Regions from separate parts of the Empedobacter sp. ULE_I140 genome, predicted to be linked through region 2. Evidence: riboswitches for the same ligand, from Rfam matches in the RefSeq annotation. Region 2 holds a riboswitch; each other region holds the start of a gene.

Region 1 (5,511 bases), 250 kb from region 2:
AAAGGGTAGTATTTATCAATAGTTTATCTAATCTTAATTCTCAGTTAAAGACATAAAAAAAGAGAGCTTCTTGTTAGAAACTCTCTTTTGTAGTAGCGAGGACCGGACTCGAACCGATGACCTTCGGGTTATGAGCCCGACGAGCTACCTACTGCTCCACCTCGCGATTTAGTAGCGAGAACAGGACTCGAACCTGTGACCTTCGGGTTATGAGCCCGACGAGCTACCTACTGCTCCATCTCGCGTTATTGGACTGCAAATATACGTTCATTATTTAAAATACCAAACATTATTCGAAATTATTTTATTTTATTCTGACAAAAAACAAACAAAAACAACATAAACAACTATAATAAAGTGATTTACGTGATTTTAAATATTTAAAATTATTTTTTAATTAACTTTAATTGGTGGATGATTTTCGATAAAATCGATTGCTAAATCAGCACTATCTGTTAAAAATAGTAACTCCTTATATGGTTTTCCTGTAGCTAATTGATGCAAAACTGAATAAATCGCCGTATCTTCTACATATCTTTTCTTACTCAAAAAAATCATTGGACTATAATATCCTGAAGTTCCATAATGATTTTGCGCTGCTTCCTGAAAAATTTCTTGTGTTGTTCCAGCACTTCCAGGCGCATAAACCAGCCCGAACAAACTAATTGTTAGCAACATATCTTCTCGAATACTATTAGAAAAATATTTTGCAATATTCGTTGCAAATAAATTACTCGGTTCGTGACCATAAAACCATGTTGGAATTGCTAAACTTTCAGCACCATTTGGGTAGATTTCTAAAACTTTTTTAGCATTCGTCATAAAATTCTTCGCCAAATATTCAGTTTTATCTTCATCAATAAAGTCTAAATCAGCCAAAATACTAATCGCATTCATCAAATCTTCATCCGAATAATTTGCCATATAAGCTCCTAAATTAGCGGCTTCCATAATTCCAGGACCTCCACCAGAAACAACAAAATAACCTTTCTCAGTAGCCAATTTCGCCGCTTTTGCGGTTTCATTATAAAACTCCGAATTTCGCGCAGTAGAATGTCCGCCCATAAAGCCAACCACTTTTTTCTTCGTCATTCCATTATCATCATATTCCAAAATTCGACGCAAACCATCATCAATAGACAAATCGTGTAAACGTTGCGCTAAAGCTTCTGAAACAGACGGATTATATTTATGTTTTTTGAAGTGTTTATAAATTTTAAGATCTATACTTTGGTCATTATCCGGATCATAACCTTCCATCAACTCTTGCCAAGTATACAATTTTCCACGATATGGATTATAGGGAACTGATTCAAATTTTGGATAAACGAATGCTCCTTTTTCGATTAAATAGATTGCTTCATGTTGTTTAAACTTACAACCCAAAAAAGATGTATTACATAAATTATACTCTTCCCAATTGATTTCTTGACGCAAAAAATTAACATCTTGAACTACTTTATCGGTTAAATCTTTGGTTTGAGAAACTAATTCATTCCATTCTGATAGATTATGAACTAAATCTTTGATTGGTTTTATTTTCATTCTTATTTCTTACTTCATTAAAAATTCGGAAAAATGAATTTACACGAATTATTCCAAACCAACGAATTCGGTACAATAAATCTGCAAATTTTCATTTTTCTAATTTATATTTGCATCAAATTCGTGCTCAACTTAATGGGGAATCGTGTGCAAATCACGAACTGTCGCGCAACTGTAAATCAATATTTTTGACAAGTCAGAATGCCACTAAATTGAGTTAATAATTAACCAAAAACTTTCGCGAAAAAAGTAAAAATTATGTTCTATGAAATCATCAAACCACCACAAAAAAACATTATCAACTCAAAAATTAATTAAGAAAAGTAACGTGTAAATATATGATAATGGAAGTGGAAAAAACACCAAGAGAAGAGTTGATTGAACAACGTATCATCAATTCTGAAACTCGCATTTTCAAAGCTGTTTTTCCTGGAGATACAAACCACCACAACACAATGTTTGGAGGATCAGTAATGTATTTGATGGATGAAATTGCTTTTATGACAGCAACTCGTTTTTGTCGCAAACCTATTGTTACAGTAAGTAGTGACAAAATTGATTTTAAACACTCAATTCCTGCAGGAACTATCGTAGAAATGGTAGGAAAAGTAGTACGTGTAGGACGCTCAAGTTTGGATGTACAAATTGATGTTTTTATCGAAAGTATGTATCGTGACGGACGTGATAAAGCGATTTCTGGAACGTTTACATTAGTTGCAATTAACGAAAACAAACGACCAGTTCCTGTTATTGACTAACACGAGCTATAGAAAATTTTTAATCCTTTATCTTTTTGATAGAGGATTTTTTTATGATTTTCAATTAATAATTGATAATATTCTAAAGGTTTCTTAGTTTTACATTAAACACAAGAAAAATGGAATTACCTTTTGCCGAACCATTTCGCATAAAAATGGTCGAAGAAATTTATCAATCTACTCGAGAAGAACGCGAAAAGTGGATCGAAGAAAAAGATTACAACCTATTCAACCTAGAAAGCCACAAAGTATTTATTGATTTATTAACTGATTCTGGAACTGGAGCAATGTCCGACAAACAGTGGTCTGCAATGATGACTGGAGACGAAAGCTATGCTGGTTCTCAATCTTTCTTAAAACTGAAAGAAACCATTAATACCATTACTGGATTTGAGTTTCTTTTACCTACGCATCAAGGTCGTGCAGCGGAAAATGTATTATTTTCAGCTCTTGTAAAAGAAGGTCATGTTGTTCCTGGGAACTCGCATTTCGATACAACAAAAGGTCACATCGAATTTAGAAAAGCGCACGCGATTGATTGTACTATTGATGAGGCTTTTGACAGCGAATTGATTCATCCTTTCAAAGGAAATATCGATTTACAAAAGTTAGAAAATGTCTACAAAGAATACGGAAAAGAACAAATTCCATTTACATTAATCACTGTTACGTGCAATTCTTCTGGTGGTCAACCTGTATCAATCGAAAATATTCGTCAAGTTCGTGAATTGTCTAATCAATATGGAATTCCAGTCTTTTTTGATGGCGCTCGTTTTGCGGAAAATGCTTATTTCATCAAAGAAAGAGAAGAAGAATTCAAAACGAAAACGATTAAAGAAATTGTTTTAGAAATGTTTTCTTACGGTGATGGAATGACAATGTCTGCGAAAAAAGATGGTTTGGTAAATATTGGTGGATTTATTGCACTGAATAACGAAGAGCTATATAAAATTTGTGGAAATTTCGGAATTATTTACGAAGGATATTTAAGTTATGGCGGTTTAGCTGGACGTGATTTAGCAGCTTTAGCACAAGGTTTACAAGAATCGACAGAATATTCTTATTTACAATCGCGCATCAAACAAATTGAATATTTAGGGAATAAATTAATTGAATTTGGAATTCCAATTCAGCAACCAATTGGTGGACATGCCATCTTTGTTGATGCTGTAAAGTTTTTACCAAATGTAACACGTGAAGAATTTCCTGCGCAAACATTGGGAATCGAATTGTACAAAGAAGCTGGAATTCGTGGTGTAGAAATCGGAACTATTTTGGCAGATCGTGATCCTGAAACGAGAGAAAATCGTTATCCAAAATTAGAATTATTGCGTTTAGCAATTCCTAGAAGAACTTATTTTCAAAGTCATATGGATTATATTGCAGTAGCTTTGAAAAATATTTTTGATCGACGAAACGAGATTAATTCAGGTTATGAAATTTCGTGGGAATCTGAAATTTTAAGACATTTCACTGTAAAATTGAAAAAGAAATAAATAAAAAATCCTTCAGATAATCTGAAGGATTTTTTTGATATTACCATCTCCAATCGCCCGAAATACGAAGTGGAGTTTCTAAATTTCCTTTGATTAAGGCTTCTTTTACTTCTTGCTCGTTCCAACGTTTTGAAGGAATTTCTTTCAAATTACTCAAACGATACAACAAATAGGTTTCCAAAATCACATTATTTTTCAAACCAATTTCTTCTACATAATCAAATGTATCGCAATTCGCGTGGTAACAATTTAACGCTCCTTTTGTAAATTGACTATCCGAAAGCCCAATAATAGGCACGCCTTGCAACATAAACGGTTGATGATCTGAATGTAAATCTACACTCGCAAATGTTTTCAATTTAAAATCTGGAATCACTTTTTGAACATCATTCGCATAATCAGTTAAAATAGGCAAATTACTTTCCATTGTCGAATAATACGACTTTGGATTTGTTGTCATATCCATATTCGACATTGTTTTGATTTGATTGATAGAACCATCTTTCAACGCTTGATTGACATAATATTTAGAACCTATCAAACCAACTTCTTCGCCCATAAATAAAACAAATTCTATTGTTCGATCATTTTGAAGATTCAACTTTTTATACGTTCGTGCAATATCCATCACAGAAAAACTTCCAACGCCATTATCAATCGCACCTGTAGCTAAATCCCAACTATCTAAATGCCCTCCAAGAACTATTTTCTCATTTGGAAATTTAGAACCGATTATCTTTGCTATAATGTTGCGACCTTTCATTTGTCCAACATCATTTTTCATTTCGATTTTAGCAATTTCTTTTCCTTTTGATAGATTTTCTTTGATTTTCAATCCATCTTCTAAACTGATATTAATCGCAGGAATTTTAATAATTTCTCCCGTCACAGAGGCCGTTCCTGTTAATAGAATTCCTCCAGCAGGACGATTAAACAAGATAATTCCTTTCGCTCCGTACTTCTCTGCTAAAGCTGTTTTTTCTGAACGATGTAGATTTTCGATTTCTTTTGGTGTTCCATCCAACAAACCAAGCGCAGCAAAAACAATCTTTCCTTTTACTTTATCACCAATCTTTTTATAATCTTCTTCAAGTCCATTTCCCAAATCAATCAATTCTCCCGAAAGACTAACATTTGCTGGCGAATGCGCCAAAGCAACGGATTTTATAGGTTGATTATTGATTTTTAAATCTAAACTTTTACGATTCCATCCGCTAAATGTAAACTCTTGAAAAGACACATCATAACCATACGAACGCAACAAATTGGCTGCATATTCTTCTGCTATTCGTCCATTTTCTGTTCCTGTAGCGCGATGTCCAATTGTTTCGGTTACTTTTTTTAATTGTTGATAAGCTTCAGAATTTTGTTGTACTTCTTTGTTAATCAAGTCTAAAACTTGTTGATTAGTTTGAGCAGATAAACTCATGGTTGTAGAGATTAAAACTAGTGTTAATAAAAATTTCGATTTCATGTGTGAGTATTTCTATAAACTTAAAAATGTTTTTGGAAATAGTTGATAGAATGGGAGGAAAATTTAATCAAAAAAAATAGTCCTCAAAAAATGAGGACTATTTATATGAAATTATAAATTATTTCTTAATGAGCTGGTACGAAACGCTCTCTTGCATCTTGCAATAATTTTTCTGCTTCTGCTTTATCACCGTACCCTTCAATTGTTGTTGTTTTATTTTCTAAGTCTTTATAAACTC
Region 2 (6,267 bases):
TTTCCATTTAAAAGCACCATTTTTATCAAAACAATAGATGTAACCCATCGAAACATAATTTCCGACATCGGTTAGAAAAAGATCTTTGGTTTGAGGATTTACAGCAATTCCGTAAGGCGTTTCGATTTCATTAATAACAGGATCATTGACCAATGTTTTGTTGATAACTTGTTCTGTTTTGGTATCAATTACACCATAAGTTTTTGTGTATTCGAAAGTTGTGTAACTAAATTCGTTTGAATAATAATAGAGTTTGTTATCAACAATTGTAAAGTTAGAAACAGGAATATCAAATTTCTTTTTGATTTGATGCGTTTTACTATCCAACACATATAAATTTGATGGAACGTTGTAATAATCACCACGAGAAGTCACATATAAATCGCCATCTGCATCTTTTTTTAAACGATTAAGATTTACTTCAACATCAATTTTTTTGGTTTCTTTAAATGTTGATAAATCAATCACAGAAACTGTTTTATCATACTCAGGAACTCGATAACCACCTGAATTTGCTACATACAGATTATTCCCAACAACTTCTAATTCTTCTGGCTGATAACCTACCGTCACTTGTCGCGTAACCGATAAATTAATCGTATCAATTTCGACTACTTTTCCTAAAGGTGCTTTCGGATCGATTGTAACAGGACCAGCATACGAAGATGCATACGCTTTACCATTTGCAAACGTGATGTAACGACCATTTTCCAAAGGAATTGTTCCCAAATGTTTGGCTGTTCTTGCATCCATTACTTCGATAAAGTTTGATACATTGATAACCGCATATAATTTATTTCCATAAATTTTTATATCATTCCCAACATCACCCAATTCCTTTACCATAGTAGGATTTACGGTTGCATATATGTTTCGATTATAAGTTCCTGTTGTAAAGTCCATATAATCTACCGTAGCCATATTGCTTCCCATATTTCCTTCGTTTAGCAAATAAAAACCAACGACATCTGTTTTTTCGGGATCAGTTACACCTTCTTCTTCTTTCTCAATCAAATAAGTATCTTGTTGACAAGCATAAAAAGTGATTGCTGTTAAAAAACAGACGAATAATTGTTTGAAATTTCTCATAAGTTTGCGCTTAGTATTAGTTTGAATTGTCTTCCTGGCATTGGATAATTTAAAACCACATCATATTGCTGATTCAAAATATTATTTAATTCAAAAGAAACTTTGAACAAATTTTGATTCAACCTAAATTCTTTATGTATTCCTAAATCATTTGTAAACCAAGGATTAAGACGATTTATTTTAATATTATCTTGATGAACATTGTAACGTTCGCCCACATAAATAAAACTGTAATTAAAATTCCACGTTTTATAAGAAGCAGCTAACACAAAAGAGCCACTATGTTTTGGTGTATATGGAATTTGATTTTTGTAGTAACTTTTCTTCGAATTCGAATAATCCAACGCTTGCAAAAAACCATAGTTAAGCATTGGTGAAACTTCTATTTCTCCTAGTTGGAATGTTGATCGAATTTTAACATCCAACCCTTTTATTCTAACTTCATCCAAATTCAACATCGTAAAACGAAACAGGCTTCCCGAAGGCGCAGCAACAATTTTATCAGTTACTTCATTGTAAAAAGCATCGGCTTGAATTGTAATATTTTTGAAAAAATTTGGAGTTGATTTAGAATATGTAAAACCAACATTATATTGAGTTGAATATTCTGGTCGAAGATTAGAATAACCAATACTAGTATAATACAAATCGTTGAACGTTGGCATTCTAAAAATACGTTTGTAAAATGCTCTGACATTAAAATCATGAGATTTGAATGGTTGATAATTGGCAATAATTGTTGGCGTCCATACATTTTTATCTGGAGCACTTGTGTTCATTTCTACTGATTCTTTTACAAAAGTTCCCAATAAACTTCCTTGCAAACTCAAACCTCCAAGACGATAAGTAGACGCGAACGCAACAAGATTTGTATGACGAGAAGGAAAAGAAAAATTCTTTAAATCTGCTCCCATATTATTAAACTGATAATCTGTTGCAACATTCACATCCCAATTATCTGTAATCGAATAAAGATTTGCCCAAGACACATAAAACTCGCGTTGTGTGTACTTATTTTCTGTTTTTACGGTCGAAACTGTATCTGTATAATGAGTGAAATCGTAAGCAAATTTTGCGTTTATCTTCGATTGAAAGTTTCTGAATCGTTTTTCATATTTTCCTTGAACAAAATAATTTCGATCAACCAAAGTTTGTCCACGTCCATCAAATCGACCACGAACAATTGCGGCAGGAATTCCACGATCAGAATCATATAAATATCCTTTTACATTCCAATTCGATTGATTTCCTTTTCCGATCAATCCTAATTCCAAACGTTTCGCATCAACTTGTCCATCTCTACGTTTCAAAACTGTATCGTATGCAGTTGTTCCATCCAAATTTTTGCGTTGATAACGAAATTTATATACACCATTGGTTTTAACATATTCAGCACTCAAAACAGCACATAATCTGTCCGTAATTTTTTGTTCAATACGAATAGAAGGATTGATTAATTGAATCGAACCTATCTTATAACGAAGTGTAGCATTCGTTTTTTTATCACCAATGAAAACAGGTTTTTTGGTTTGAAGATAAATAGCAGAAGCAGAAGCATAATCTTTCGCTGATTGAAAAATATTACTTTTTTGACCATTATATAAAGAAATCATTTCCATATCGTCTAAAGAAAATTTTCCTAAATCGACAATTCCATTCTGCGCATTTCCAAGTTGAATTCCATCATAAAAAACTGCAACATGTTGAGATCCCATCCCACGAACATCAATAGTTTTTAAACCTCCAACTCCACCGTAATCTTTAATTTGCACTCCTGCAAAAAAACGAACAGCATCTGCCACAGAATGGCTATTTAAAGCCTCTAGTTCCGCTCCTTTCAATTCCTGAACAGGAACAACGGCTTTTACATTATTTTTTAAAATATTAACTTGCTGAAGCTCTAAAATACTATCATGAATAATTTGCGCAGAGGCTATGCGACATGAAAGCAAAATCAAGCTGCAACAAATAATTATAGTTTTTAGATTTCTCATTTAGCAATAATCAATTGTTGCTAACGAGAGTATATGAAGAAGTATTGAAAGGACGAACCTATCCAAAATTTGAACTTCACGCTTTAGTCCCCGAAAGCATTCAACATTTATCATTTTGGTAGGTCTTCTGACTTACTCCTTTTTTAGAAATCCTTCCCATTAAAAACAGTGGATATAATGTATCTAAAAAATATGGAGCTTACAGCAGCGGGTCTGTTCAGGATTTTCACCTGATTCCCTGTTACCGAACGGTTAAGTTCGCACCAAATGTTAATCAAAAGTAAAATTATTATTTTGAATAAACAATTAAATCTTTATCAATAATTGCTAAATAAAAAAAGCTAACTCATTCGTTAGCTTCTTCTTTTACTTTATTTATTTCGATCACTTCTCCAGTTTCATCAACCTGAACCGCAATCTTTTCATAATTCCATTTATCAAATTCTTTCTCTCCTACAATAATTGCAGTTCCAGAACCTTTTGTTCCTTTTATAGGTACAGAAATGTTAGCTTCACCAATATCATTTGTAATAGAAATATTTCCAGTAAAAACTCCGTTCGTTTTAACATCCGTACCCAATTTCTGCTGAACTTCAACATTTTGATTAATAATATTAATTGCATGTTTCGTTACATCACTATCCGAAGTTATCTTACTAAAACCCCAAAAAGCACCACCAATTAACAATCCAAAAAATAAAATCACAAACGACAAACAGCCAACAGGCACAACCCATTTCCAATTACGTTTAAACCAACTTTCCTTTGGTAACAATTGATTATCATACTGATTTTCTTCCATAATATATAGGTTTTGAGTAAAGATAATAAATTTGGGCGTTCCCTCGCTCTTTGCCTTCCATTTATATTATTCATAGAATAAGCAAAATAATACAAACACAGCTAATGCAAATCGCTCGGTCGGGCTATCCGTTGCAATCTTTTGTAAAAGAAGATTAGAAGTGATTACAGGAAATACAATTTCTACAAAAGGATTTCCACTGCTATCCCTAACGCGGGTTTTAAGTTCTGAGTTTTGAGTAATAAGTTATAAGACATAAGATTTAAGACTGACAATAAAAATCTACAAAGGAGTGTTATCGAGTTATGAGTTGTAAGTTCTGAGTTAGTTGTAAAAAGGAAGCTTTCTTTTTATCAAGAAGAAGCTTCTTGTTGACTAATTAGAAGCCTCTTGTTGGATGAAAGCAAGCTTCTTGTTTTATAAAACATAGTCTGGAGATGCGTAAAGCTTACAGCGTTCAGCTAAAGCGCGACGTATAACCACAAAAAAAGCCTCAAGTTGTTCACTTGAGGCTTTTGATAAAAACTGGCGACGACCTACTCTCCCGTAAGTAACAGTACCATCGGCGCAGGCAGGCTTAACTTCTCTGTTCGGAATGGGAAGAGGTGAGCCCTGCAGCTATAGTCACCCTAATATTTTTGTATAGGTTTAGTTCCTATTATATCTTGACATTATTAGAAGCTCTATGCATTAAGCTTAAAGCCTTCACACAATCTTTGGTATTACATTATTAATCCAAATAAGATTAACTAACCTTCTCTATGACGATTAAATCAATCTTAGTATTTAATCTTTTTAATTTTTGATATTGCTATCATTATCTTTGATTCGTTCTACTTTTTTAGAAAAAGTCTATGGGTAATTAGTACTACTCGACTATGACATCACTGCCTTTACATCTATAGCCTATCAACGTTGTAGTCTACAACGACCCTTTAAAGAAGTCTTATCTTGCGGCGAGTTTCGCACTTATATGCTTTCAGTGCTTATCTCTTCCAAACGTAGCTACTCAGCGGTGCACCTGGCGGCACAACTGATACACCAGAGGTTTGTTCAACACGGTCCTCTCGTACTAGAGTCAACTCCGCTCAAACTTCTAACGATCACAACAGATAGAGACCGAACTGTCTCACGACGTTCTGAACCCAGCTCGCGTGCCACTTTAATGGGCGAACAGCCCAACCCTTGGGACCTTCTCCAGCCCCAGGATGTGACGAGCCGACATCGAGGTGCCGAACCTCCCCGTCGATGTGAGCTCTTGGGGGAGACTAGCCTGTTATCCCCGGAGTACCTTTTATCCTTTGAGCGATGGCCCTTCCATACGGAACCACCGGATCACTATGTCCTGCTTTCGCACCTGATCGACTTGTTGGTCTCACAGTCAAGCACCCTTATGCCATTACACTCTACGCACGGTTACCAAGCGTGCTGAGGGTACCTTTGAAAGCCTCCGTTACTCTTTTGGAGGCGACCACCCCAGTCAAACTACCCACCATGCACTGTCCTTCCATAAAGAAGTTAGGCTCCAAGTAAATAAAGGGTGGTATTTCAACAATGACTCCACAATACCTAGCGATACTGCTTCATAGTCTCCCACCTATCCTACACATTATTTACCCGAAGTCAATACAAAGCTATAGTAAAGGTTCACAGGGTCTTTTCGTCCCGTTGCGATTAACCGGCATCTTCACCGATACTACAATTTCACCGAGATCATGGTTGAGACAGTGCCCAGATCGTTACACCATTCGTGCAGGTCGGAACTTACCCGACAAGGAATTTCGCTACCTTAGGACCGTTATAGTTACGGCCGCCGTTTACTGGGGCTTCAGTCAAAACCTTCGAGTTACCTCTAAGCTCCTTCCTTAACCTTCCAGCACCGGGCAGGTGTCAGACCCTATACGTCATATTTCTATTTTGCAGAGTCCTGTGTTTTTGATAAACAGTCGCCTGGGCCTTTTTACTGAGGCTGACATTGCTGTCAGCGACCTTTCTCCCGAAGTTACAGGTCTATTTTGCCTAATTCCTTAACCATGAATCGCTCGAGCGCCTTAGGATACTCTCCTCGACCACCTGTGTCGGTTTACGGTACGGGCTGCACATCTCGCTATTTCTTGGAACAATTTTCAGAGGATTATCACTCTAACCGAAGTCTTCGTGTACTATCCCTACTTTACGTAGGTTCAACGTACTATTCCGTCAGTACGCACCTCCTACAATCATTCGTCACTTTTATTGAGTGCAGGTACGGGAATATTAACCCGTTTGCCATCCACTACCCCGTTAGGGTTCGTGTTAGGTCCCGACTAACCCTCAGCTGATTAGCATAGCTGAGGAATCCTTAGTCTTACGGCGAATAAGTTTCTCACTTATTTTATCGTT
Region 3 (6,267 bases), 2.6 Mb from region 2:
GTATTTGTTTGATTCGATTGAAAGATATAAAACCAAAAGGTTTGCCTGATTTTGTAGGAGTGAATTCTGAAAATGCAGCGCATCGAATTGCGGTTGAATGGGAGGAAAATGGCGTGACAAAAGAAGGTGTATATATTCCGAGGCGAGATACTTCGCTAAAATTGAATACGCTTGTTGGTGGTCGAATTTTTCCTGGGAAACATTATTTTGCGAAGTTTAATGTTATAGAAGAAAACGATAATTATCATTTAGATTTCACGAGTTCTGACGATACACGAATTGAAATTGATGCAAAAAAATCTGTTGAATTTAATTCGAATTCGATTTTCGAAACGTTGGATGAAGTTTCAAAATTCTTCGAGAATGGTTCTGTCGGTTATTCTCCACATGGAAATAATTTTGAAGGTCTAAAACTCGAAACCTATAATTGTGAAGTAGAATCTTTGGAAGTTTTACATGTGAAATCAAGCTTTTTTGAAAATGAAACAATCTTTCCAAAAGGTTCTGTTCAGTTTGATAACGCAATTCTGATGACCAATATCGAACATGAATGGAAGTCGTTAGAAAAGATAAAATGTTTGTAGTTTATTCTTTGCTCAAAATAAAATCTTCCTCATTTGTTTTTCCTAAATTAAACTGAAACATTTCACCATAATTTATAGGTATTTTGAATGCATTTTTGATTGGTATTTGCAACAAATAACACCACATCAAACGTATGATTCCGCCATGTGTAACAATCAGCACTTTTTCGTGTTGAGTATTTCGTAATTCGTCCATAAAATTAAAAAGTCTTTCTGATATTTCTTGCATCGATTCACCATTTGGTGTTTTAGTTTCGACAAAATCGGCGTACCAAGGTTCTATTTCTAACGAAGGAATTTCGTTCCACGATTTCATTTCCCAATCTCCAAAATTGAATTCTTTTAATCGTTCATCAAAAATAATTTCATTCGAGAAAGTTTCTGCTAATCGTTGACAGCGACTCAGTGGACTTGAAAAAATTATCTCAAAGTCGTTTTCGATCTTAGTATGAATTTGTACTACTTCTTGATGAAAAGTATCAGCTAATTCCACATCAGTTTGTCCGTAACAAACCGATGAAGGAACATTAACTTTTGTATGTCGAATTACAGAAACTTGCATAGAATTAAAACGCCAAGATAAAACAAAACTTCGGTAACTTGTTGCACTGTTCCCAAGCAATCGCCCGTATATCCGCCAATATATTTTTTGAAATACCAGCCCAAATAAACTTTTCCTATGTAACAAAGTGGTAAAATCAACAAGAATTTCCATTCGCTAAAAACAATAAAAGGCAAAAGACAGAAAAGAGAACTTATGACAAGATTTTTTATCGGAAGTGCTTTATTTGCCATAGGTTTCGATTTACTTTTGTCGATATCTGTCACATATTCGTGGGTATAAATCATCATTCCAGAAAAAAAACGACTAACCGAATGTGCTGAAATTAAAGTAAAAATCATCAACCAAAAATTATTTTCTGCAATATGAACCAATGAAGTAAATTTCAATAACAACAATAAGATAACGCCAATTACGCCGTAAGCTCCAATTCGGCTATCTTTCATAATTGTCAAGATTTTTTCTTTGCCATAACCACCTCCAAAACTATCGCAAACATCGGTGAAACCGTCTTCGTGAAAGGCGCCAGTCAACAAAACACTTGTAATCATTGTCATAATAATGGCGATATCAACAGGTAAAATAAATTGACAAATAGTATAAATCAATGCGTTGAAAGCGCCAACTAATAAACCAATTGCTGCATAATATTTTTGTGATTGATTCATAATTTCGTTGCTATATGGAATTTTGAACGGAATCGGAATTCTTGTAAAAAACATCAAAGCTGTTAAAAAATAAGTGATTTCCTTTTTTAGCATTCTACTTCAGTTTCTTTGTTACTAACGCCTGCAGATTCGAAACTTGCCATGTCATTGTAAAAGTTTACAGCACTTTTGATAATTGGATAAGCCAACGCACAACCGGTTCCTTCGCCAACGCGCAAATTGATGTTCAGAATTGGTTCTTCGTTGAAATAATTCAATAAATATTGGTGTCCAGATTCATCACTTTGATGACAGAAAATAGCGTTATTTAAAATTTCTGGCTTTAATTTCGACGCAACTAAAATTGCAGCCGAAGCGATGTAACCATCAATCATCAACAGTATATTGTGTTCGTAAGCAGATAGCATTGAAGCTGTCATTTGAGCAACTTCAAAACCGCCAAAAGTGGCTAAAATTTGTTTTGGATCAGTAATTTTTCCATGTGTTTTCTTCGCTTCATTTAGAATATTCATTTTATTCTGTAATTGCTCATCATTCAAACCTGTTCCGCGTCCTACACATTGCTCCAAAGGTAAATCAGTCAAATAATGAACAAGCATTGACGAAGAAGAAGTGTTCCCAATTCCCATTTCGCCAAAACCAATAATATTTGTTCCGTTTTGAGCGATTTCGTTCACAATTGTCTTCGAATAATCAAAACATTGTTCCAATTGATCGAAGGTCATGGCAGGTTCGTACAAGAAATTTTTGGTTGATTTGGCTACTTTACAATTTTTCAAAACCGAATAATCCGCGAAATCATAATTTACACCAGCGTCAACAATGGTTAAATCAATCTCATTTTGATTACAAAAAACATTAATTGCCGCCCCATTATTTAGGAAATTAAAAACCATTTGAGGCGTAACTTCCGCAGGGTACGCACTAACACCAGATTGTGCAATTCCATGGTCGCTTGCGAAAACAATCAGATGAGGTTTTGTTAATTCTAACTGTTTTTTTTGTTGAACCAAACCAATTTTAAGTGCGATTTTTTCTAATAAACCTAAGGCTCCAAGCGGTTTTGTTTTAAGATCAATAATGTGTTGAATTTCTTCTTTTTGCATTTGATACTAAATTAAATTTTAATAAAAAATGCTTTCGAAATCAAGTGCAATCAATTCAACAAATAATAAAATACATGTAGTTTTGATTGAGCTTCAATCGCGAAAGCATCATCTAAAAAGTGATCTGGCTTATAGTTTTTCTCTACTTACAGTTGCGCGACAGCTCGAGATTTGCACTCGATTCCCTTTTGTGTTAGCAAGGTAATAAATTATTTTTCTGGGACAAAATTTTCATCAATCACTATATCTCCCATCAAAACGACTTGCTCTTCAAAATCAGAAGTGTTTAAATTAACTTTATTCGGAAAATTTTTAAATGAATAAGATTTATAAACTTCTGAATTTATTTCATTTGAAGCTAATCTTAGGTTAAGTTCAGTATTTTTTAAAGTCTCAAATTGTATTGTATATTCCTCGCCAACGTTTAATTTACTTTCTACTAATTCATCATTAATTAACAAACGATATGTTTTGATTTCTAAGTTAGAATTTCCAAAATTAACTTTTATTTTGAATTTTATTTTTTCTTTTTGAATCGAATCATTTTTTGCAACTAAAGGTTCTGTACAATTTGGTTTATCCTGTCCATTTGTACATGAATTTAATAACCCAAAAGCAGAAAAAATCATGACATTATAAATCGTTTTCTTAAAAAGATTTAGACCTAATTGACTTGGATGAAAAATACCACAATGAACGTTGCTTTTCTGAAATTCATTCTAAATTTCGTCATTTGTCAAATTAGAAAAGTCAGTGATTTTATGTTGACATTTTGTACAGAAATTTTTGTTTGTTAATTTCTTTTTGGAAGGAATTGGATTTTTCATATTTTTTAATGTTTAGAGTTATAATAGAGATGATTTTATGAATAAAAAGGTTGATTTTATTTTTAGAAATAATAGATTTAGAATATTTGGATTTATGTAATATCTTTAACCACCTCTACTTACCTTTTAAATAAGATCAATTTTTAATGGAAAATTTTCACATCCCAACGAACGAAAAGCAAAGATTGCAAGCCGTTTACGATTATAATTTGCAAGGACATGATAAAGACGAAGAGTTGGAGGTTTTTGCAAATGCTGCGAGTTTGATTTGTAATGCGCCAATTGCGTTAATTTCTATTTTTGATGAAAATTATCAAGTGATTAAAGCAAATTGTGGAATAGATGTAGATATTGTTCCACGTCAACAAACTATTTGTCAATTTTCTTTAATGGAAGAAGAAATTTTGGTGATTGATGATGTGACGAAATTTGAACCTGCAAAAATATTGCTGGAGTAAAAGCTGCAAATATTAAGTTTTATGCTGGTGTTCCGTTGATTGATGACAATGGAAATGTTTTGGGGACATTATGTGTAAACGATCATTATCCAAGAACGTTAGACGAAAAACAACGCAATTTATTGATTCAATTAGGGAAAAATATTACAAAATTATTGGTCAGTAAAAAACGAAAAAAAGACGCTGCTTACTTTCAAAATATCTATAAAATTTCGAATAATTTAATTGGAGTTGCTGATATTAATGGTGTATTGAAATCAATTAACCCAGCTTTTAAAAAAGTTTTAGAAGTTAAAAATGACCAATTAATTCGTTCAAAAAATTTCTTAGACTTTGTTTCGGAAAAGGATAAGAAAAAAGTTCAAATGTTTTTGGCTGATTTGAAAACTAATTCAGGTTCTATTGACTTCAAATGTTTGATGTGTTCAATAGAAACGAAAGAAGAAAAAATGGTTGAATGGTATACTAAATTAAACACTTCGTATGATAACGAGATTTTCTTATTTGGACGAGATATTACACTTGAAAACTCTAAAAAGGAGGAACTAGAAAACAGTGAACGTAAGTTTAGAAATTTTTTCAATTCTTCGCTTGGTTTAATGACGATTCACGATTTGGATGGTAATATTTTATCCATTAACAAAAAAGGTTTAGAATCGATAGGTTATACTGAAGAAGAATCGAAAGATTTGGATCTTAAAAAATTAATCCCAAAATCTAATCAAAAAGAATATCAAATCTATATAGAGACGATTTTAAGTAAAAAGCAAGATTCTGGTTTGATGAGCTTGATTAAGAAAGATGGTTCGTTAACATATTGGTTATACAATAATATTTTGGACAAAGATAACGAAGGAAATCCTGTTGTAATGAGTACTGCAGTTGATATGACACAAAGGACTTTGTTGGAAAGAGATCTTAATCGTGTTCGTCAGTTACTAGATCATACGTACGAAGTTGCCAATGTTGGAGGTTGGAAATACGATTTAGTTAAGCAAAAATTAATTTGGACTGATATAACGAAAAAAATCCATGAAGTTGAACTAGATTATGAACCAAATGTAGAAACTTCACTCAATTTTTATGAAGCAAAAAGTAGTTATCCAAAAATAAAGAAAGCTTTTAGAGATGCGGTAGAAAAAGGAATCGGATATGATATGGAGTTGCAAATAGTTACCCAAAAAGGAAAAACAATTTGGGTAAGATGTAAAGGAATTCCAGAGTTCGTAAATGGAAAATGTGTTAGCGTTTTTGGAACTTTTCAGGATATTGATGAGAGAAAACGTTATACGTTAGAGTTGGCTCGACAAAAAGCTATTTTCGAAACATTTATTAATCATGTACCTGCATCTGTTGCAATGTTTGATAAGGATATGAATTATCTAACTTTGAGTAATCAATGGTGTGATGAATTTGTAGTAAAAAAGAAAAATGTGATCGGAAAATCTCATTATGAAATGTACAATGTTCCAGAAGAAAGAAAAGCGATTTATGACGCTTGTTTGCAAGGTGAAAGTTATTCGGATGAAGATATGATTTATCGCACACCAAAATATGATACGGATCAACACTATTCCTGGGCGATTCATCCGTGGTATATCAACAAAAAACAGATTGGTGGTCTGATTATGTTTTCGCAAAATATAACAGAATCTGTCAAGAAAAATAAAGAACTTAAAAAAGCTAAAAAGAATGCTGATCTCGCTAGTAAGGCAAAGTCTGAATTTTTAGCAAATATGAGCCACGAGATTCGAACGCCGTTAAATGGTGTGATTGGTTTCTCTGATTTATTGTTGAAAACGCCACTTAATCCGACTCAAAAACAATATTTGAATTTTATTAATGATTCTGCAAATTCATTATTGTCAATAATAAATGATATTTTAGATTTCTCTAAAATTGAATCCGGTCGAATGGATGTTTTGATAGAAAAAAATAATTTGTTCGAGTTAGGAAATCAAGTAATCAATGTGATTCTTTATCAAGCCGAAAACAAAAAAATTGAATTATTGTTGAATATAGATAATAATTTACCTCAATTTATTTGGATTGATGAAGTTCG
Region 4 (6,267 bases), 240 kb from region 2:
AAAAATGCTCTGCATCAGCTGGTTTAATTAATTGATAATTTCCATCAACACGAAACGTTACATTTTTCCAAGGTTCGATCGACGCATACACGTTTGTCAAATTATTATTACTCAAAAATGTATTATCTCCTTGATTGATGATTGATGACGAAGCAAAACTACGCGTCATAATTCCATCAGAAGCTGTTAATGTTGCAGCCAATTGTTCTACATCACGTTTTGTTCCGATACCGACTTGAAAACGATTATATTTATTGAACATGTAACGAAAATCTGCTCCATATTTGAATTTATCATCTCGAAAACCATATGCCAAGAAACCTTGCGCACGCCACATATCATTTTGCGAAAAATATGTACGAGCTCCAGCTCTCAAACGGAATCCTTCGATTTGGTTGTATCCAAAAGATGAGTATAAATTCCCGATATCAATTGCATTTCCGACATTGTAATATCCAGAACCAAAAATCTCGATTGCTTTCACAATATTATTGAATTTTGGTACTTTATTTAATTGCTCTAATGTTTCGTAAATACCTTCTTGATCTTTCGTTAAAGCTTCAGGACGATTTTCTGCCCAAAACTGATTATCTTTTTCGTTAAGCGCAGCTTTTGCTGGATCTAATTTCTCGTAATAAAAAGCTTCGGGATGTGTTGTCTCGAAATCGTAATTGTAATAATTCACCGTTTTATGCGCAAAAATTCCTTTCGCACTTTCTTTTTTACTCAACAACGACATATCCAACATCGCATATTCTTTCTTTGGATAAAAAATAGAATCGTTTGGAATATCATATTCTAGATTCATGAAAATATTACGCACAAAATTCACGTTCATTTCTTTCGTTGTTTCCATCACAACCTCTTTCACTGCATAAGCATCTTTCGAAATATATAATTCTCCTTTGAATGTCAATTCGCCTTCGCGACGCGGATAATATTTGATTCGATAAGATTCTATTCCATCTACATCAACTGTATCTTTCAATTCGTAATCATAAACTGCGAAACCATCTGTTGCAATTGGACTCACAAATTTGATGTCCAAAATATTGACACGATTATCATAAATATCAATATCACGGAAAAGATTTTTTACCGTAGAAGCTACCACTTCATTTTTCTCGAAACCTGATGTTTTATTCGCAATTAATTCTCGACGCTCCTTTGTTGAAGGTTTATTAATTCCCGCAACATTGTAAATCGACTCATTCAAGAAGGCAGGTAAATATGTTTTTCCGTTGATAGAAGAAGTATCTACTTTCTCGAAAACAAACTCCATTCCTTTAAAAATCTTACGTTTCATAAAAGTTGAATCGATATTACTAATATCAAATTGCAACTTTTCGTATTCATCATATTGGTAATGTGGCGCTAATTTTAGTCCATTTTTCTTTTTACGCTTCCATACTTCACGTAAAATAGCATACGCTGGATTTTCTTTCTTTTTAAGACGTTTTTTCTTTGCCGAAACAACCGCAGTTTGTAAATCTACCGTTCCGTCATCTTCTTCTGAAGTATTGTCTTCTGCTAAAAATAATTGAGCAATAAAATTATAATCGATTTTATTTTCGATTACATAATCAGAAGTTTCGTATCCATTTTTTGATACGACAATTTTATTTGTATTCGAACTAGATTCGATATAAAAAGTACCATCAGAGTTTGATGTTGCACTTACTTTAAGTTCTGGTAAACGAATATCTGCGTAAGGAATAGGCTTCTGAGTTTCAGAATCGATGACCTTTCCTTGGATTTTTACTTGCGCGTGAACAGACGCTAGAACAACTATAAAAAAAGCTGTTATATAACTTTTCATCAATAAGATTTGGTTAAAAAAATAAAGTCTAGCAAAATGTATGCTAGACTTTACAAATATAGTTTATAAATCTTAATTATTTATACATCACAGCTTTTACAGCTTCAACTACATCTTTTGCATTAGGAATCCAAGTCTCATACAAGTTTGGAGCATAAGGTGCTGATGTATCTTTTGTTGTGATACGTTTGATTGGTGCATCTAAATAATCAAATGCTTTTTGTTGAACCATATATGTAATTTCTGAAGCAACTGAAGCGAAAGGCCAAGCTTCTTCTAAAACTACCAAACGATTTGTTTTCTTAACAGATTTGAAAATTGTATCATAATCTAATGGACGAACTGTACGTAAGTCAATTACTTCTACAGAAATTCCTTCTTTTGCTAATTCATCAGCAGCAATGTAAGCTTGCTTAATAATTTTCCCGAAAGAAACTAACGTTACATCTGTACCTTCACGTTTGATTTCTGCTTTACCAATTTCGATTGTGTATTCTTCATCTGGCATTTCCATTTTATCTCCATACATCTGTTCAGATTCCATGAAAATTACTGGATCGTTATCACGAATTGCAGATTTTAATAAACCTTTTGCATCATAAGGGTTTGAAGGAACAATTACTTTAAGACCTGGTACATTTGCATACCAATTCTCAAAAGCTTGTGAGTGTGTTGCACCTAATTGTCCTGCAGAAGCAGTAGGTCCTCTAAATACAATTGGACAGTTGAATTGTCCTCCTGACATTTGATAAATTTTTGCAGCGTTATTGATAATTTGGTCAATAGACACTAATGAGAAGTTGAATGTCATATATTCTACGATTGGACGACATCCCGTCATTGTAGATCCAATTGCGATTCCAGAAAAACCAGCCTCTGCGATTGGCGCATCAATTACACGTTCTGCTCCAAATTCGTCTAACATTCCTTTCGAAGCTTTGTACGCTCCGTTGTATTCTGCTACTTCTTCTCCAATTAAAAATATAGATTCATCGCGACGCATTTCTTCACTCATTGCCTCTGCGATTACTTCTCTAAATGTTTTTATAGCCATTTTATGCGATTTCGTTCTTTATTATATTTTTTCCTAAAGCAAATGTAATAAAAAACTTGCGAATTATTTAAAACGAATTCATTCAATAAAAAAATCCCAAAATAATCTAAAGTTATTTTGGGATCGAAAAATATTTAAAAAAGAATGTAATCTCTATTTTAGAACCAGCCTTTGTGACCTTCTACATATGTTTTATCAAACTCTTCGTCAGATTTAGTCAAATAAATAATCCCTTCAATAAATCCAATAAGTCCAGCAAATCCAAATGTTACAAAAGTGGCAATAATTTGAATAACTCCTTCTTTTGTATATCCTAAATAGAATTTATGAATTCCTAAATATCCTACTAAAATTCCTAAAATTCCAGCAATGATTTTTTTCTCTGATTTGTACGGCTGATTGTTTTCCATCGTTTTTAAAGTTTAAATAATAATTGTTTTTGTTGGTTACAAATTTAATTTGTCCATCATTCTTAAAAATCACTAGATATAATGATTTTGAATACTGTACAAATAAAATAAATCTGATCTTAATTTAAGGTTAACGATTTAACAATCTACTTTTTATAAAATCAATTGCTTTTCTTTACATTTGCATAAAATGGTGCTCAACGAGTGAGTTAAAAGGGAATTTGGTTCAATTCCAAAACTGTCCCCGCAACTGTAAATTCTAACATACTTTTTGTAAAAGAATAAGTCAGGAAACCTGCCATTGCTAACAAATTAATAGAAAATGTTTTCGGAGGAAAAACAGATTTTAATATGAAAAAACTTTTTCTTTGTTTTAATCTTATCGCTGGAATTGCTTTTGCACAGACGGATACCATCAATTTGAAACCTTTGATTTTGAACGATGCTTTTCTTAAAAATCATTACAAATCTCAAAGTATTATCAAACTTAATGATAGTATTTTAGAGCAAAATCCTAATCAACTGACGCAAGTTTTACAAGCGCAAACGCCAATTTATTTTAAAGAAAATGGACGAGGAATGGTTTCTTCGCCTTCGTTTCGTGGAACTTTAGCTTCGCATACAGCGGTAATTTGGAACGGAATAAATTTCAATTCGCAAACAACAGGACAAACGGATTTTAATTTATTTGCAAGTAATTCGTTTGACGGAATTTTAGTGAAACCAGGAGGCGGAAGTATTGCGTATGGAACAGGTTCTATCGGCGGTACAATTCATTTGTTGAATAAATTTGAGTATGACAAAGGTTTACAGCAAAAAATAAATTTAGGATACGGAAGTTACGATACGTGGTCGGGAAAATATCAGTTGAAATATAGTACAGAAAAATTTAGTTCTTCAATCGATTACGAACGAAATCAATCTGATAATGATTACAAAATTCCGAATCACATGAAGAAGAATTTGAATGGAAAATATTATTTCAATACAATTAATGGAAATTTTGGTTATAAAATCGATCCTAAAAATGAATTGAAACTTTATTCGATGTTCAATTTTGGAAAGCGCGAATTTCCTTTGGTTGACATTGGTTCAACGCCTTCTGGATACGAAAATCAGGATTACCGTTTGATGACAGAATGGAATTTCAATCCAAATGAAAAGTGGCAATCGCAGTTAAAATTAGCTTATATACGAGAAGAAAGCAGTTATTTCAACAATATTCACAAATCTTATTCGGACGATTTACAGGTTGATAACTATATTTTAAAATATTATCTGAATCATCAATTGACCAATAATTTCGAGCTTTCGCTTTTATCTGAAGCTAATTATAATCAAGGAAGTGGAAATAATTTGACTAAAAGCGATCAAAACTCAATCAATTTTGCCTTAATCGCGAAGCATAAATTATCAGATGTTTTGGAATACGAAGCGAGTATTCGTCAAGATTTTTCTGATACGTACCAAAATCCATTTATTTATTCATTGGGTTTTAATTATCGTCCGATTCATTCGTATCAATTAAGAGGAAATGTTTCGAAAAATTTCAGAAATCCAACGTACAATGATTTATTTTGGAAAACTGGTGGAAATCCGGACTTGAAATCAGAATCAGCTTATCAATTTGAACTTGGAAATGATTTTATCAACAAAAATTTAAACATTCAAACCAATATTTTTTATAATAAGTTGAGTGATATGATTCAATGGATTCCGAGTTCGCAAAACAGTTCTTATTGGGTTCCTGTGAACATCAACAAAGCTGAAACCTATGGTTTTGAAATGATTGGAAACTACAAATGGAATGCATTTAGTTTCAATACAACTTATGCATACACCAAAACAAAAGATAAATTTAAAAATAAGGAACTGATGTATTCCCCAAATCATAAATGGACGGCGAGCGCACAATACACTTACAAACGTTTATCTGCTTTTGTACAAAACATTTATACAAGTAAAGTTTTTACCGATTCGCAAGAAGAAAGAACACTTGATGGATTTTGGCTAATGAATTTTGGTTTAAATTATACAATTTCACCACTTTATAGCATTTCTATGAGAGTGAATAATGTGTTTAACCAAGAATATCAAACGCAAGAAAATCGTTGGCAACCTGGCACAAATTATAATATACAATTACAAATAAAATTTTAAAACTATGACTAAATTTAAATCTATTGCGCTTATAGCTTTAGCAGGAATTTTTTTACAATCATGTTCTAATGATGATGATAGTGTAAAAAATGATCCAGAAAATGGAAACTATTCAAAAGGAATTTTTATTTTGAATGAAGGAAAATTTCAAGCAGGAAATGCTGATATTACGTATTATGATCCAAGTACTGTAGTGGGAGATAAAAATCCTGTTCAAGAAATTTTCAAGACTGCGAACGCTGGTGCACAATTGGGTTCTGTAGGACAAAGCATGTATTTCAAAGGAAACAAAGCTTATATTGTTCTTAATGTTTCTAATAAAGTAGAAGTTGTAGACAACACAACTTTCAAAAAAATTAGTACAATTCCATCATCAGATAATATGAGCAACCCTCGTTATATCGTTTCTGATGATCAATTTTTGTATATCTCAAACTGGGGAGATCCTAATGTAACGACAGATGATTTTATTGCAAAATACAAAATCAGTGATTTAACATTTGTAGAAAAATATAAAGTAGATGAAGGTCCAGAAAAAATGATTCTTGACAATAACAAACTTTATGTTGCACAAAAAGGTGGCTGGGGAACAGGTAAAACAGTTACAATTATTGACCTTAAAACAAATGATAAAAAAAGTATAAATGTTGGTGATGTTCCGACAGATTTAACAATTCAAAACGGAAATTTATTTGTGCTTTCTCAAGGTGTTAATTGGGGAACTACTACAAAAGGAAAATTGGTTCGTTATAATTTAACTTCAGAAGATAAATTAGAAATGAATTTTCCTGATGGACAACATCCTAATTTCTTAGTTGCGGAGA

What was found. A riboswitch is a leader RNA that binds a small molecule or an ion and turns the genes downstream of it on or off. The one in region 2 is predicted to bind cobalamin.
Region 1: it holds a riboswitch for cobalamin, as region 2 does, so the genes downstream of both, ACTS9J_RS02555 (acyl-CoA thioesterase) here and ACTS9J_RS01440 (TonB-dependent receptor) in region 2, are expected to answer to the same signal.
Region 3: it holds a riboswitch for cobalamin, as region 2 does, so the genes downstream of both, cobT (nicotinate-nucleotide--dimethylbenzimidazole phosphoribosyltransferase) here and ACTS9J_RS01440 (TonB-dependent receptor) in region 2, are expected to answer to the same signal.
Region 4: it holds a riboswitch for cobalamin, as region 2 does, so the genes downstream of both, ACTS9J_RS02520 (TonB-dependent receptor plug domain-containing protein) here and ACTS9J_RS01440 (TonB-dependent receptor) in region 2, are expected to answer to the same signal.

What each region holds. Positions count from the first base shown of each region.
Region 1 covers NZ_JBQMTX010000001.1:551,617-557,127, reverse strand. The annotation lists tRNA gene ACTS9J_RS02570 (tRNA-Met) at 94-166, opposite strand; tRNA gene ACTS9J_RS02565 (tRNA-Met) at 173-245, opposite strand; gene ACTS9J_RS02560 (LOG family protein) at 394-1,545, opposite strand; adenosylcobalamin-variant (AdoCbl-variant) riboswitch at 1,674-1,760, shown strand; gene ACTS9J_RS02555 (acyl-CoA thioesterase) at 1,890-2,303, shown strand; gene ACTS9J_RS02550 (tryptophanase) at 2,423-3,799, shown strand; gene ACTS9J_RS02545 (M28 family peptidase) at 3,840-5,273, opposite strand; gene ACTS9J_RS02540 (inorganic diphosphatase) at 5,399-5,511, opposite strand, start outside.
Region 2 covers NZ_JBQMTX010000001.1:301,189-307,455, reverse strand. The annotation lists gene ACTS9J_RS01445 (DUF5074 domain-containing protein) at 1-1,089, opposite strand, end outside; gene ACTS9J_RS01440 (TonB-dependent receptor) at 1,086-3,083, opposite strand; cobalamin riboswitch at 3,183-3,366, opposite strand; gene ACTS9J_RS01435 (cytochrome c oxidase assembly factor Coa1 family protein) at 3,430-3,885, opposite strand; rRNA gene rrf (5S ribosomal RNA) at 4,409-4,517, opposite strand; rRNA gene ACTS9J_RS01425 (23S ribosomal RNA) at 4,728-6,267, opposite strand, start outside.
Region 3 covers NZ_JBQMTX010000001.1:2,866,449-2,872,715, reverse strand. The annotation lists gene ACTS9J_RS13905 (DUF2071 domain-containing protein) at 1-584, shown strand, start outside; gene cobC (alpha-ribazole phosphatase) at 586-1,146, opposite strand; gene ACTS9J_RS13895 (adenosylcobinamide-GDP ribazoletransferase) at 1,131-1,907, opposite strand; gene cobT (nicotinate-nucleotide--dimethylbenzimidazole phosphoribosyltransferase) at 1,901-2,920, opposite strand; cobalamin riboswitch at 3,022-3,151, opposite strand; gene ACTS9J_RS13885 (hypothetical protein) at 3,130-3,549, opposite strand; gene ACTS9J_RS13880 (hypothetical protein) at 3,894-4,205, shown strand; gene ACTS9J_RS13875 (response regulator) at 4,265-6,267, shown strand, end outside.
Region 4 covers NZ_JBQMTX010000001.1:544,231-550,497, reverse strand. The annotation lists gene ACTS9J_RS02535 (DUF5686 family protein) at 1-1,819, opposite strand, end outside; gene ACTS9J_RS02530 (pyruvate dehydrogenase complex E1 component subunit beta) at 1,896-2,873, opposite strand; gene ACTS9J_RS02525 (TM2 domain-containing protein) at 3,032-3,283, opposite strand; cobalamin riboswitch at 3,458-3,600, shown strand; gene ACTS9J_RS02520 (TonB-dependent receptor plug domain-containing protein) at 3,635-5,443, shown strand; gene ACTS9J_RS02515 (YncE family protein) at 5,448-6,267, shown strand, end outside.